One region of the Brevibacterium sp. HMSC08F02 genome, then DNA from elsewhere that is predicted to be linked to it. Evidence: riboswitches for the same ligand, from Rfam matches in the RefSeq annotation. Region 1 holds a riboswitch; each other region holds the start of a gene.

Region 1 (5,088 bases):
GCTCCATGGCGAATGATGCCTCGGAAGCAGTGCCGATCCCGGCATCCAGCACCACCGGAACAGAGGCGCGCGAGCAGATGAGCTCGATGTTGTGCGGGTTGAGGATGCCCAGGCCGGAGCCGATCGGCGCACCCAGCGGCATGACGGCCGCAGCACCAGCGGATTCCAGTCGCTTGGCCACGGCCGGGTCATCCGATGTGTAGACGTAGGGCACGAAGCCGCGCTCGGCGAGCATCTCCGTGGCTTCGAGGGTTGCGATGACATCCGGCAGGAGGGTCTTTTCGTCCGCGATGACTTCGACCTTCACGAGCGAGGTTTCACACGCTTCGCGAGCCAGTTCAGCGGTGAGCACAGCGTCGGCGGCGGTGTAGCAGCCGGCTGTGTTCGGCAGCACCTTGATGTCCAGTTCGGACAGCATGGCGAACAGCGAACCGGCTTCCGTCGGGCTGTAGCGGCGCATGGCGACGGTTGTCAGTTCGGTGCCGGATTCCTGCAGGGCGGCCCGCAGGTTGGTGTGGTCGACGGCCCCGCCGGTTCCCATGATGAGCCGGGAGGTCAGGGTGGTCGGGCCGATTGTCAGCGGCTGCACATCAGCCTCCCTGCACAGCTGTGACGATGTCGATGACCGCCCCGTCTGCGACATCCGTTTCTGCCCAGCGGGCCCTTGGGATGACAGCTCCGTTGAGTGCTGCTGCGATGCCGGGTCGGCTGCCGTCTGCGGGTGTTCCGTCCGGGTTGAACTCCTTGTCGGTCGTGCGCGCCACGACGTCAAGCACCGTGAGCTTGCCGTCAAGCTCCTGCTCGGTGCCGTTGACCTTGATGCTCATGGGATCCTTCCTTCCGGGTGGGTGTCGGCGGCCTGGGCCGCCAGGCGGGATACGTACGGGGTCAGGAGGATGCCGTGCCGGGACAGTCCTCCTGCAACAACAACTGCCGAGGTGCCGCTCACCTGAGTCCGTGTCACCACTGGCATGTCGTCTTCTGTTGTGGGGCGAGCGCGGGTGGTCACGTCGATGAGGTCGCAGTCGCGCAACCCGGGAACAACCGTGATGGCATCAGCCAGGAGGTCGGCAACGCTGCCGAGGTCTGTGTCGGGGCGGTCTTCGCGGACGGATGCGCCGATGACGATTTCGCCGCTTGCCCGCGGCACGACGTACACGCTGCGGCCGGTGACGACGGCGCGGACAGTGCGGGATAGCAACGGGCCGAAGCGCAGACGGTTTTCGGGTACTCGCACGCGGATGACATCGCCGTAGACCGGCCGCAGGCTCAGTGCCGCGTCTTCAGGCAGCCCCGCGATGTCGGCGATGCCCATGCCGGCGGCCACGACTGTCGTGTCGAAGCTGTGAAGAACGCCGTCAGCGGTTTCGACGGCCGCACCGTCCAGGCGGGTGACGCACTGCCGGACAAGTGCCTCCGGTCCCAGTGCTTCCAGCAGGGCGTTCGTGAAACGGCGTGGGTCGATGCGCAAGTCACTGGGGATTTCAGCCCCGGCTGACAGGCCCGGAGCAAGGGCGGGTTCGAGACGCGTGAGCCTGCTCCCGGGCAGGTGGTTGAACGCCAGTCCGCGCGCTTCGTAGGCCCTCTCCATTCGTTCGAGGTGTTCGCGGTCGCCGGGGTCTGCTGCCACCAGGAGGGTTCCGGCGGTTTCGTAGCCGACCGCCTCGTGCGGTACCCCGAGCAAGTCCAAAAACTCCGGGTACTCATCGAGGGCTTTCTGCATGATGGGCAGCAGACTGTCTTGGCCGAACTGGACTTCAGCAACGGGGGCGAGCATGCCGGCGGCCGCGTAGGAGGCTCCGCTGACCGGCGCGGGATCGAAAACGGTGACATCGTGGCCTGCGCGCTGCAGCCGCAGGGCTGTGGCGAGTCCGAGGATTCCCGCCCCGATGACCGCTGTCTTCACCATTCTCCTCACGTCGGCATGATCCGCTTCGAGTGCTGATGGTCGGCCGCTTCGCCCTCTCAGCCGGGCGTGTCCCGGCTCCCATGAACCGCCCTCAGAGTAAGCCTCCGACGGTGCTGGAGCAAATAGCCTGCGCTCTTGGAACAAGCGGGCGGTGTCAGTACCGCCTCTGGGGTTTCTGGCAGGTGGGGCACCAGTGGGATGTGCGTCCGGCAATCGTGCTGCTGCGCACGGTTTCACCGCACCGGGTACACGGACTGCCGGCTTTGCCGTAGACGCCCAGGCTGCGGTCGAAGTATCCGGATTCGCCGTTGACGTTGACGTACAGTTCGTCAAAGCTCGTTCCGCCGGCCTCAATGGCACGGGCCATGACGTCCCGGGCGGCGTGCAGGGTGTTTTCAATCCGGCTGATGCGCAGGCGGTCGGTCCGGGCGGCAGGGTGGACTCCCGCGGCGAAAAGCGCCTCGTCAGCGTAGATATTGCCGATTCCGGACACCACGCCCTGATCCAGCAGAGCGGCCTTGATTGCTGTGCGGCGGCCCTTGAGAGTCCGCGCTAAGCCTTCCGCATCGAATCCGTCCTCGAAGGGGTCCGGTGCAATCCGGGCGGCGGATGCCGCAACCAGACGCGGCGAGCCAAGCCCCGTCACGAGAGGCTCCAGGCCGATGTGGCCGAAGATCCGCTGATCGACAAACCGCATCTGCCACGGGGTCCCGTCGGCTGAGCACATGTCGAACACGGCCCTGGTGTGCCGATGCACGGCATCGGCGGCGGTGTGGATCCTCACCTGCCCTGACATGCCGAGGTGGAGGGCCACTGCCCAGCCAGCCGGCACCTCGGAAGCGGAGTCGGGAAAGACGGAGCCTGTGGCCAGGGGCAGCCACATGAACTTGCCGCGGCGGCACGCCCCTTCGACGAGACCGCCGGGAACTGAGGCGGTCAGACGGTCAACAGCGGTCGGATCGACCGTCCGCTGCGAGGTGGTGCCCAGAATGCGCGGGTCGAGCACCCGCAGGGATTCGATTCGCGAGCCGACCGCCCACGGTTCAAGCCCGCGGCGAACGTGCTCAACTTCCGGAAGTTCCGGCATCAGGCGCGCGACCAGTCGGGGTGTTTCTCCCGGATGGCCTTGACGGCTGCTTCGGCGGCGACGAGTTCGGCGTTCTTCTTCGACGTTCCCTCACCGCTGCCCCACGTGGTGTCGCCCAGCTGGGCCTGTGCCGTGAAGACGCGCGCGTGGTCGGGTCCTTCCGAGGTGATCTCGTAAGTCACGACTCCCAGGCCGAGGTCCGCGGCGGCTTCCTGCAAGGTGGTTTTGTAGTCCATGCCGGCACCGAGGTTGACGGCGTCATCGAGCATGGGGTCAACGAACCTGTGCACGAGGTCTTCCGCCACCTGCCGGCCCTGGCTGATGTAGCAGGCGCCGATGATCGCTTCGACCGTGTCAGCCAGGATCGAGTCTTTGTTGCGCCCGCCGGTGAGCTCTTCGCCCTTGCCCAGCAGAAGGTAGTCGCCGATGCCGTACTGACGGGCAACAGCGGCCAGGGCACGGGTGTTGACGACGGCGGAGCGCATTTTCGCCAAACGCCCTTCGGCCATTGCCGGGTTGTTGTGGAACAGCCATTCGGTGGCAACCAGCTGCAGCACGGAGTCGCCTAAGAACTCCAGGCGCTCATTTGTGGGGATGCCGCCGTTTTCAAAGGCGTAGGAACGGTGTGTGAGTGAAAGACGAAGCGTCTCGGGATCAATGTCGATCCCGAGACGCTCGTTGAGTTCACGCAGATTCTGCGCTTCAGTCATAGTGTCAGGCGTCAGCGACCTTACGTCCCTTGTATTCAAGGAACAGGGGGTTGCCGTTGGAGTCTTCCACCAGCTTTGCGTGGTGGGGGCGCGAGTACACAACGCGACCGTTCTCCACAGTCTTGACCAGGCCGGGGACCTGAGCCTTCCACTGCGAACGACGGTGGCGGGTGTTGCTGCGCGACATCTTACGCTTCGGAACAGCCACGTCTAGCTCTCTTTCTTCTCTAACTGATGTTTCAGTGCCGCGAGGCGATCGTTGATCGATCCCGCTTCTTCGTCTTCGGGGAATTCGCCGACGGTGTACGAAAATTCGCCATCGTCATCCGATTCCACCGGGTTGAGCGGAAGCGCCATCACGACTGCATCGCGGATGAGCGGTTCGAGGTTGATCTTATCGCGTTCAACGGCATAGGAGTCTTCGTCTTCTCCGCGTTCGTAGACGAAGAGCTCCTGGACGTCGACTGACAGGGGCAGTTCGAGGTCCTCGAGCGTCCGCGCGTCCTGACCTTTGGCCAGGGCTTGGAAGGTTCCCGAGGCGTAGATGCCGTCGACAACGCTTTCCAGCCGCAGACGAACCGTGAGCGGATCCCCTTCCGGGACGCCGATCATTTCGTTCCGCAAGTCCTCAGGGGCGGCAACGGTCACGTCGACATCGGTCCACGCGCCGGGCTTGTCGGCTACGCCGAGCTTGCGCAGGTCGAGCTGCAGATCTTTGCGTTCCACGGCTCTCCCCTTTCGCGTTTCCCAGTGTTTGATGGCCGTCGAAATATGTGCGCCCCTGATGACACACAGCGTTCCATTCTAGTCCAGGCCGCCGTGGCCGGGCAAATTGCTGTGCTCCCGGTGCAGATAGTGCCCGTAGAATCTGGCTGACCTGCATTCACACAGTGAGGATCCTCCTATGGCCGGTGGTCTTGCCGCTCTTCTTGACGATGTTGTCGCACTGTCGCGCGCAGCTGCCGCATCCGTCGACGATATCAGCGCGGCCGCAGGACGGGCCTCGGCCAAAGCCGCCGGTGTTGTTGTTGACGATGCCGCAGTCACCCCGCGCTATGTCGACGGCTTTTCGCCGGCTCGCGAACTCCCCGTTGTGTGGAAAATCGCCCGCGGGTCGATCATCAACAAACTGGTGTTCATCCTGCCGGCGATCATGCTGCTCAGCCAATTCCTCCCGTGGGCACTTACTCCCCTGCTTATGATCGGCGGGCTGTATTTGAGCTACGAAGGTGCCGAAAAGCTGTGGGAACTGGCTCTCGGCCGTTCCCATGCGAAAGAGGCTCCGGCGGTCGAACGCGGTCCCGAACAGGAAAAGCAGATCGTCCGCGGGGCTGTGCGCACCGACTTCATCCTGTCGGCCGAAATCATGGTCATCGCACTGT
Region 2 (5,088 bases), on a different contig from region 1:
ACTGCGGGGCCGAAGTCCACATCAGCTACGACAACAAGACAACCCGTCTGCATGCCAAGGCATGGATTTTCCACCGGAACACGGGTTATGACACCGCGTACATCGGAAGCTCAAACTTGAGCCATGCGGCAATGGTTGATGGCCTCGAATGGAATGTTCGCGCCTCGCGGGTACAGACACCGGAACTGGTCGAAAAGTTCGAAGCAACCTTTGAAAGCTACTGGCAGTCGCCGACGTTCGAACCGTACGATCCAGAAGCTGACGGTGAACGTCTCGAAAAGGCACTCAACGAAAGCTCAACGAACAAAACTCCGGTTTCATTGTTGGCTAGTTCGCTCGACGTGCGCCCCTACCCGCACCAAGCCATCATTCTGGATGACCTCCAACACGAGCGCCAGGTTTTGGACATTCACAAGAACCTCGTGGTGGCTGCAACTGGTACGGGTAAAACCGTGGTTGCGGCGTTGGACTACCGCCGTTTGTGTCAGGACACCGACGGACCGCGTCCACGCTTGCTGTTCATTGCTCACCGGCAAGAAATTCTCGAACAATCCCTACGGACTTTCCGCGATGTCTTGGGCGATGGGTCGTTCGGTGAACTTTTCTCGAGCGGGTACCAACCCACAGCGTGGGATCACGTGTTTGCGTCGATTCAATTGTTCTCGAAAGAAGAACAACTCTCCCGCTTTGCGCCGGGACACTTTGACGTCATCATCATTGACGAATTTCACCATGGCATGGCTGATTCGTACAGCAGGCTCATCAGCCACTTCACTGAGTACCGCGAATTTCTTGGCCTTACCGCGACCCCCGAAAGGGCGGACGGGCAGAACATTGTTGCGCACTATTTCGGCGGCCGCATCGCCAGCGAGCTCAGACTGTGGACAGCGTTAGATAACGACCTCCTAGTGCCGTTTCACTACTTCGGGATTGCTGATGGTGTCGATGTGTCCGATGTTCAGTTCACAGCGGGTGGTTACAGTGTTTCCGGCCTGAACAAGCTATACACAGGCAATGATGCCCGTGCCCGGAAGATCATTGAGGCAACCACCGACATCGTCTCTAACACCAGCACTATGAAAGCCCTCGGCTTCTGTGTGTCTGTTGAACATGCCGAGTACATGGCGCGAGTCTTTAACGAAGCTGGTATCCCATCCGAAGCTGTCACGGGACAAACGCATCCAAGCATTCGGACTGAAGCCATCGAAAAACTTGCTCGTGGCGAACTCAATTGCCTCATGGCTGTCGATATATTCAACGAAGGCTTCGACCTGCCTGCGATCGACACCATCCTCATGATGCGCCCAACCCAGTCGGCCACCATCTTTATGCAGCAGCTGGGCCGCGGCTTACGCCGCTCTCCAAACAAGTCGGTCCTTACGGTCCTCGACTTCGTTGGTCACCAGCACAAGAATTTCCGCTTTGACATCAAACTGCGTGCGCTCACGGGTCAAGGGCGAAAGAGTCTCCAACAAGCAGCCAAGAAAGGGTTCCCGTTCCTGCCGGCGGGATCGCAGATTGTGCTCGACTCAGTGGTGCAGGAAGAGGTTGTGAGCAACCTGAAGAGTCAGCTTGACATGAAGATCGGTGCCTTCCTGGCGGATGTTCACGAAAACTCTTCAGAGATTGAGAGACAGCAAGGCCTGCGGCTGAAGGAGTACCTCGACAGGACGGATCGCGATCTATCAGCTGTATATAAAGCCAGCGCCAAACGCACGTACAGAGGGGGAACCGGGCCCAACTCGTGGCAGCAATATGAAGCCTGGGCCAATACGCGAGGCAGTTTTCGCCCCAGTGTTGCCGAACAGCTTCTGCTTGAGCGGATGCGCAGTTTTGTGCACGTTGATGACCCGGATAGGTTCCGCGGCTATCGGCGAGTTCTGAACGCAGACGCTGTAACACCCGAGCTTGCGCGGGATCCGCTGGCACTCATGTTGTACTACTCGTTCTGGCCAAGCGGGCACTCGGAGGGCATTGAAGCAGGACTCGAACACCTCCTGCGTGCTGATTATGTGCGTGACGAACTGGGCCAGATCATCGAGTTCCAAGAGTCCCGTTCGCGGGTGGTCCCGCAACCCCTAAGTGGTGGTCTGGACACTCACCCGATCCGCAGTCACGCAACATATTCACGTGAAGAACTACTTGCGGGCCTGGGTGTGGGATCACTCAACAGCGAAAAACCCGGCAGCATCCGCGAAGGCGTCAAATGGGTTCCCGAACTGAAAACCGACATCCTTCTAGTGACCCTGAACAAGTCGGCAGCTGACTATTCGCCAAGCACCATGTACCGCGACTACGCGTTGACGGAAACGCTTTTCCACTGGGAATCACAAAGCCTCACGCGGGCTGAGTCACCCACTGGACAGAGGTACATCAACCACGAACGTGATGGTTCGAACGTCGTGCTGTTTGTGCGTGAATCCAAGGTCGGTGAGATCGGAACCGCACCGTACACCTGCCTGGGTAATGCGCGGTACGTCAGTCATGAGGGCGAAAAACCCATGCAGATCGTGTGGGAGCTTGAACGACCAATGCCAACGCGGCTGTTCGAAGCTGCCAAGGCGGTTCAATAAAACCTGCCGAACAGACCGCTGCTGCTATAACACCTCGGCGGTCCACCCAGAACCCGCCAGACCACCCAATCCCGTGCGCCAGCGCACTGTCCTTGCTAAGGTATCGGCCGTACGACAGGGGAGCGCCTCGGATCAAACCTAGAGATCCGAACAAGGGCGCTGAGAGTGCGATGCCGCAGACCCTCGAACCTGCCCGGTTAGCACCGGCGAAGGAAGTCGAGCACACTCTTGACCCCTCCTTGCCTTGAGGAGGACTCATGACACAGGACAACCGTGTCCAAACCGGACACACAAACAACCACACCAACCCAAGCAACCCGAACACCACCTCGTCATCACAGACGAAAAACCCACAGCCGCAGAACCGCCAAACAAAAACCAGCCTGCGCTGGCGGACCGTTGACATCATCGTCACCGTGGTCATCGCAGTGGCCGTTGGCGTCATCTTCTGGGGAGTCGCCGCCATCTGGGGCGTTTTCGAACTCTGGACCGTCGCATTCCCACCGCTGGTCGGCCTGTTCGGCGGCATCTGGGTGCTCGCAGGCCCACTCGCCGGAATCATCGTCCGCAAACCCGGCGCCGCCCTCATCGCCGAAACACTGGCCGCTGCCGTCGAAGCCGTGCTGGGCTCCAACTTCGGTTCAACCGCCATCATCTCCGGCCTCCTGCAGGGAGCCGGCGCCGAAATCGTGTTTCTCGCCTTCCTCTACCGCAAGTGGAACCTGCCCGTCATGCTCCTGTCCGGCCTCGGAGCGGGCATCACACTGGTTGTCGGCGAAATCGTCATGTACTACGCCAAATGGGCTATGACATTCAAGGTCGTCTACGCCGTGTGCGGAATCGCATCCAGCATTATCATTTCCGGATTGGGTGCATGGCTCCTGTGGAAGGCAATCGTGCCCACAGGCGCACTGTCAGCCTTCGCTTCCGGGCGAACGACAACCACACCCCGCCAGCACACAACCCCCAACCGCACATGAACTGAAAGACCTCGATGACCCACACCGCACACACCACGCCCACACGCAGCCTCACATGGCGCACTGTTGACATCATCGTCGCGGCGGTACTCGCCGTCGCACTCGGTGCCGTGTACTTCGCGTGGACGTCCCTGCGGCCGGTCATCGACGTCCCGTTCAACCTCGTGTTCCCACCCACCACGGGCCTAGTCGGCGGCCTTTACCTGCTGGCCGGGCCCGTGGGGGCACTCATCATCCGCAAACCCGGCGCCGCGATCGTGTGCGAACTCATCGCCGCTGCAACCGAAGCTCTCCTGGGTTCCGTTTTCGGCCCGGTCATCCTGTTCACCGGCCTGTGCCAGGGCATCATGACCGAACTCGTCTTCGCCCTGACCCGCTACCGCCGCTACACCCTCGGCATTTCCGTGCTCGCCGGCCTCGCACCCGCCATTTCGGTGTCCATCACCGACAACATCTTCTGGAACGCCGGCTGGGCCTTCGAATGGCAGCTGGTCTTCGCTGCCTGCGCCCTGGTCTCCGGCCCCGTATTCGCCGGCCTGGGCGGCTGGTTCGTCTACCGCGCCATCCGCCGGACCGGAGTGCTGACCGGATTCGCATCCGGCACCGACCCGCGCCCGAGGCGCCGCTCGCCTCACGCCGCCTCCTCACCCGAAGGGGCGGGTCACCGGGGGAGCCCCTCAGAAAGCGAAAGTCCCGCAGATTCGTGACCACCACCTCGTCATCCCGACCCGCGGCAGTATCCGCCCGCGGGTTCACCTGGTACCACTCCGGCCGAGCCGAACCGGCCGTTTCCGACCTCGACCTTGAAATCCCAGCCGGCCAGAAAGTTCTGCTGGTCGGCGGTTCCGGCGCTGGAAAATCAACGTTCCTTCACGCCGTTGCCGGTGTCCTGCCTGATGAATCCGGCGAACAGTTCGGCGAACTCCTGGTTGACGGCCTCCCACCGGACCCCGCCCGCGGAATCTCCGGGCTTGTTCTGCAAGACCCCGATTCGCAGGTGATCCTCGCCGAAGTCGGCGACGACGTCGCCTTCGGCATGGCCAACGTCGGCATCCCAGCCGCAGACATCGCACGCCGAATCCCCGAAGCCCTCGACATTGTGGGCCTCGACGTCCCGCTGACTCACCCGACGGCAGCCCTGTCCGGCGGGCAGAAACAGCGTCTGGCCATCGCCGGGGTTGTCGTCATGCAGCCGGGCCTGCTGGTGCTTGACGAACCCACCGCCAACCTCGACCCGGCAGCCGTCGAATCCGTGCGCGACTCCATCATCGCCGCGCAAGAAGCCACTGGCGCCACCATGCTGATCGTCGAACACCGCCTGCCGGTGTGGACCGAGCACGTCGACCGGATCGTGGTCCTGGGTCCCGGCGGTGTGCTCGCCGACGGCAGCCCCGACACCATCCTGGCCGACCAAACTCTGCGCCCCTCACTGGAGGCAGCCGGGCTGTGGCTGCCCGACGCCGCCCTGCCCACGCCGTACGTGCCGACCATTGGCGAAACCCTCATGACCGCCGACGGCCTGGGCGTTCAGCGTG
Region 3 (5,088 bases), on a different contig from region 1:
GCCGATGGCGCGGGCCAGGTAGTCCAGTGCCGCGCCAACGGCGTCGCCCAGCTGCTCCCCTGTCGAGGCACCGGACGGGTCTTCGCCCGCCTGTGCCAGGGCGTGCCGGCGGTGGGCAACCTCAGCTGCGATGGCCGCCGACAGCGTGCAGCCGGTGCCGTGGGTGTTGGGGGAAAAGACGCGCGGGTGGCTGAATTCGCGCCACGCGATGTCGTCGCCTTCGGCAACCGCGAGGATGTCGGTGACGATGTCCTCTGCCCCGTGGCCGCCCTTGAGCAGCACGGCCTTCGGCCCCATTTTCAGCAGGCGCGCAGCCTGTTCGCGCATCTGTGCGGGACTGCCGGCTTCGGGTTCGTCGTCGCCCAGCAGGAGTGCTGCTTCCGGCAGGTTGGGGGTGATGAGCCCGGCCTGCGGCAGCAGAACCGTGCGCACCGCCTCGATGGCGTTCTCTGCCAGCAGCCGGTGCCCGGATGTGGCGACCATGACGGGGTCGACCACAAGGAATCCCAGACGGCCAGCCTCGGCGTAGTCGGCTGTTGTCTGCACGAGTTCGGGTGTGCCGAGCATGCCGGACTTGGTGGCATCAACGTAGATGTCGTCGACAACCGAATCGAACTGATCGATCACGAAGTCGTGGTCGATTTCGTAGATGCGGCTGACCCCGTGGGTGTTCTGTGCGACGAGAGCCGTGATGATGCTGGCCCCGTAGGCACCGCGCGCGGTGAAGGTTTTGAGGTCCGCCTGGATTCCCGCACCGCCGGACGGGTCAGTGCCGGCGATCGTGACGGCGACGGGAGGACGAGGGGCGGTTGCGGTCATGAGTTTTCTCCTGTGTAAGCCGTAAGGATGCTGCGCGCGGCCGCCGCTGGGTCGGGTGCGGTCATGATGGCTGACACGACGCAGATTCCCGCAGCACCCGTGCCGCGCAGGGCTGCCGCGTTGTGGTCTTTGATGCCGCCGATGGCAAAAGCGGGCAGGCCCGCCATTTCGGCGCGTTTCCGGAAACCGTCAGCGCCGATGGCGCTGCGACCGGTCTCCTTGGTCTGGGTTGCGTACACCGGACCGATGCCCAGCAGATCGACTTCCTGACTGCGGGCGCGTTCAAAGTGTTCGGGTTCTTGGGCTGAAACTCCCAGCAGCGGTTCCACACCGATGTGCTGGCGAACATCGTCTGCTGACATGTCGCCCTGACCCACGTGCACGTGGACTTTCCGGCCTTGCTCCAGCAGACGGGCGGCGACATCAACGCGATCATTGACGAAAACAGGGATCTCGGTGTCGATGCCGTGTTCCTCACGGGCCTGCTGAACAGCATCGAGCACGCTCACGGTGAGTTTTTCGAAGCCGGCGTCGTCAATGTGCTTATCGCGCACCTGCACAATGCCCACTCCCCCGGCAATTGCCTGGGCGACGGTGTCGGCGACTGTGCGGCCAACACTTTCGGCCATCGCCGTGTCGGTCACCAGGTAGAGGTCAGTGCTGTATTCGGACAGGCGGCCCAGTGGTGCGCTCATGCGGTTCCTCCTGTTGTCCACGTGGTCTGGATCCGGGCTAGGTCTTCAGGCCGGGCAGCGTAGAGGCCGTCGGGGAAGTGCGCGGCAAATGTGCCGGGCCCATTGGCTCTTTTGTGCGCTGACTGGGCGGCCGAGGTGAAGTGCAGGTGCGCTGTCGCTGCAGCCACGCCGGTGCTTACCTGCTGGCTGAGGTCCTGTGTTTGCGGAGTGTGGGCGGCCGCTGCCGCATAGGCGGCGGTGAGCGCTCCTAGCGAGCACCCCGTGCCGATGACGCTGGGCATATAGGGGCTGCCGCCGGTGATTGTCACGGTGTGCGTGCCGGAATCGTCGGCAAAGACAATGGCGTCGGACTCCCCGGAAACAGCGACGACGATGCCGGTCTGGGCGAGGCTTGCGGCTGCCCCGAGGGCGTCGTCAACTGAGTGTGTTGAGTCGGTTCCGCGGGCACTGCCGGACTGCTGTGCCAGACCGATGATTTCGGATGCGTTGCCGCGCACAACGGCCGGGCGGCTGTTCAGTGCGCGCACAATCCGGGAGGTGCGGTGCCCGGAGATCCCAAAGCCCACGGGGTCCAGAACCCACGGTTTACCGGCCTGGTTGAAGGTGTCGATGGCAGCGTCGGCTGACAGGTACTGGTGCGATGTTGGGGTGCCGAAGTTGATGAGCAGACCATCTGCAACGCCGGCGAAATCAGCGGCATCGGCTTCGTGGTCGATCATGGCGGGACTGGCACCCGCTGCCAAAAGCACATTCGCGGCGAACTGCTGAACAACCGTGTTCACAATGCAGTGCACTAAAGGCGTGCGCTCACGCAGAGACTCAAGCAGCGTGCCCGCATAGTCTTTGAGTTCCATGACATCCCTTCGCTGGTCCTAACCACACAGGTTCAACGGGTTAATCTCAGCCGCTGTATAACGGCACCCCGTGTCACTTCGCTCACCCTAACACCCACCACTGACACAAGCGCATGACGCAGAGCCACGGCACAGTCCCGCTCCCCCGCAGACCGGTCCGCAGACCAGCCGAGCAGACCAGCCCAGCAGGCCCGAGAACCGCGACCTCCACCTCGTGAGATAAACCCAGAAAAACAGCTGTGCACCCGGCCAGAGGCTCGGGCGCACAGCCGATATTCACAGCAGCAGCCGGTCAGGCTGCGACGGATCAGTGGTAGTTGGGGGCTTCCTGGGTGATCTGGATGTCGTGCGGGTGGCTTTCCTTCAGACCCGCGGTGGTCAGGCGCACAAACTGGCCCTTGTCCTTCAGTTCCGGAATCGAGCGGGCACCCACGTAGAACATGGTCTGGCGCAGGCCGCCGGTCAGCTGGTAGGCGACCTGGCGCAGCGGACCGCGGTAGGCCACGCGGCCCTCAATGCCTTCCGGCACGAGGTCGGTGTCAGTGGCGACATCAGCCTGGAAGTAGCGGTCCTTCGAGTATGACTTGCCCTTGCGCGGCGCCATTGCGCCCAGCGAACCCATACCGCGGTAAGCCTTGTACTGTTTGCCGTTGACCAGGACGAGTTCGCCGGGGCTTTCCTCACAGCCGGCCAGCAGTGAGCCGAGCATGACCGAATCAGCGCCGGCGACAAGAGCCTTGCCGATGTCACCCGAGTACTGCAGACCACCGTCGCCGATCACCGGCACTCCGGCTTCGCGGGCGGCCTGGTACGCCAGGTTGATTGCGGTGACCTGCGGGACGCCCACACCGGCGACAACGCGCGTGGTGCAGATGGAGCCCGGGCCCACACCCACCTTGATGGCGTCAGCGCCGGCGTCGATGAGTGCCTGAGCGCCCGCGCGGGTGGCCACATTGCCGCCGATGACCTGCACGTTCTTGAACGCCGGGTCTTTCTTCAGCGACTTGATCATGTCCGTCACACCGCGGGCGTGGCCATTGGCGGTGTCGACCACAAGCACGTCGACACCGGCTTCGGCCAGCAGGCCCGCGCGCTCAAAGGCATCGCCGTAGAAGCCGACCGCGGCACCGACGAGCAGGCGGCCTTCGCCGTCCTTCGAAGCGTCGGGGTATTCGTCGCGCTTGACGAAGTCCTTGACCGTGATGAGGCCCTGGATCTTGTTGTTTTCATCAACCAGCGGGAGCTTTTCGATCTTGTGTTCTGCCAGAAGTTCGTAGGCCTTTTCAGCCGAAACGTCATGCGGGGCGGTGATGAGCGGCATCTTGGTCATGATTTCGCCGACCGTGGTGGTGGCGAAGTCAGCGCGCGGCACAAAGCGGAGGTCGCGGTTGGTGATGATGCCGACCAGCGTGTCATCGTCATCAACCACCGGCAGGCCGGAAATGCGGTACTGGCCACACATGTAGTCGAGTTCTTCGAGCGACTTTTCGGCGGTGATCGTCACCGGGTCGGTGATCATGCCGGATTCGGAGCGCTTGACGTAGTCGACCTGGGCAGCCTGGTCTTCTTTCGACAGGTTGCGGTGAATGATGCCCAGACCGCCGAAGCGGGCCATGGCGATTGCCATGCGGGATTCCGTCACGGTGTCCATAGCGGCTGAGACCAGCGGAACCGCGATGTCGAGTTCGCGCGTCAGCCGGGTTTTCGTCGAAGCTTCCGACGGGATGACATCGGTGTCGCCCGGCAGCAGCAGGACGTCGTCATAGGTCAAGCCGGTAAGCGAAAACGGATCTTCTGCGTCTTTGAAATGCTGGTGAACCTCTGGCACGAGAACCCTTCCTCCGGTTGGACCGCTGCCGCCTGATGTGCGCGGGACATGTGCTTGACACGTGCCTGCCGTCCGCGGCTTTTTTCTGAACCTATCCTAAGGGGTTCGCGCACGCGTAAGCGGCGCGGGTTGGATGGTCATGTGGGCGGTGCGCTTGGTGCCGCTCACGCGCAGAATCAGCCGAAAGTATGACCCCAAGTTCAGCTTTCTGCGCGATGTGCAGAAAGTAGGAACGCGCGAGGCTGAAGGCATGCTGATTCTTGCGATTGTCCTCATTTCACTGGCACTGGTTTTCTACACGATCGGCGTGTGTGCCGAGCGGCTGAAGAAGACCCTCACCTGGCCGCACGTGGCCCTGTTCGGACTGGGTCTGCTATTCGATGCTTCCGGCACCGAGGTCATGCGCCGCATTGCCGCCGCAGGCAATTCGACAATGTCGAACGCCCCCGATGGTTCTCTCGCCCAGATCCTGTCGATCACCATGGCGATCACCGGCCTGATTGCGCTGATCCTCATGGCGGTGCACTTCTTCTGGGCGCTCATTGTGATGATCAAGGGCACCGAACGCGCCAAGGCCATCTTCCACAAGTTCTCCGTGACTGTGTGGGCCATCTGGCTGGTGCCCTACCTGACCGGAATGGTCTCCTCAATGGTCGCGTGAGCGTGCGGCTGACGAGGTGCAGGGCCGGCTGACGAGGTACCGGTCCGGCTTACGAGGCGCCGCTCACCACGCCGCTCTCACCGAGCCAGCCCCGTGGGCACGCTGAGTGGGAAGTTCGACTGGAACTCCCGCGCTTTCCCGCTGAGCGGATCAGTGAACTGCAGCCCGTCTGCCACCAGCTGCAGCGGATCGGAAAAGTCGTACGGGTCCGGCGCCCAGTCAGCCGGGTAG

The links. Region 1 has a riboswitch for thiamine pyrophosphate ahead of thiO (glycine oxidase ThiO). Riboswitches for the same ligand answer to the same signal wherever they lie in the genome.
Region 2: another riboswitch for thiamine pyrophosphate. It lies ahead of HMPREF3172_RS03445 (ECF transporter S component); the one in region 1 lies ahead of thiO (glycine oxidase ThiO).
Region 3: another riboswitch for thiamine pyrophosphate. It lies ahead of thiM (hydroxyethylthiazole kinase); the one in region 1 lies ahead of thiO (glycine oxidase ThiO).

The regions. Positions count from the first base shown of each region.
Region 1 covers NZ_KV789344.1:17,822-22,909, reverse strand. Annotated here, with positions in the region: gene HMPREF3172_RS01520 (thiazole synthase) at 1-643, opposite strand, end outside; gene thiS (sulfur carrier protein ThiS) at 591-827, opposite strand; gene thiO (glycine oxidase ThiO) at 824-1,909, opposite strand; TPP riboswitch at 1,895-2,001, opposite strand; gene mutM (bifunctional DNA-formamidopyrimidine glycosylase/DNA-(apurinic or apyrimidinic site) lyase) at 2,064-2,996, opposite strand; gene rnc (ribonuclease III) at 2,996-3,706, opposite strand; gene rpmF (50S ribosomal protein L32) at 3,711-3,914, opposite strand; gene HMPREF3172_RS01490 (YceD family protein) at 3,917-4,432, opposite strand; gene HMPREF3172_RS01485 (DUF808 domain-containing protein) at 4,611-5,088, shown strand, end outside.
Region 2 covers NZ_KV789348.1:3,319-8,406, forward strand. Annotated here, with positions in the region: gene HMPREF3172_RS03440 (DEAD/DEAH box helicase) at 1-2,573, shown strand, start outside; TPP riboswitch at 2,680-2,805, shown strand; gene HMPREF3172_RS03445 (ECF transporter S component) at 2,831-3,553, shown strand; gene HMPREF3172_RS03450 (ECF transporter S component) at 3,568-4,260, shown strand; gene HMPREF3172_RS03455 (ABC transporter ATP-binding protein) at 4,257-5,088, shown strand, end outside.
Region 3 covers NZ_KV789351.1:78,608-83,695, forward strand. Annotated here, with positions in the region: gene thiD (bifunctional hydroxymethylpyrimidine kinase/phosphomethylpyrimidine kinase) at 1-819, opposite strand, end outside; gene thiE (thiamine phosphate synthase) at 816-1,514, opposite strand; gene thiM (hydroxyethylthiazole kinase) at 1,511-2,368, opposite strand; TPP riboswitch at 2,356-2,449, opposite strand; gene guaB (IMP dehydrogenase) at 2,676-4,196, opposite strand; gene HMPREF3172_RS04310 (HsmA family protein) at 4,447-4,857, shown strand; gene HMPREF3172_RS04315 (pseudouridine synthase) at 4,935-5,088, opposite strand, start outside.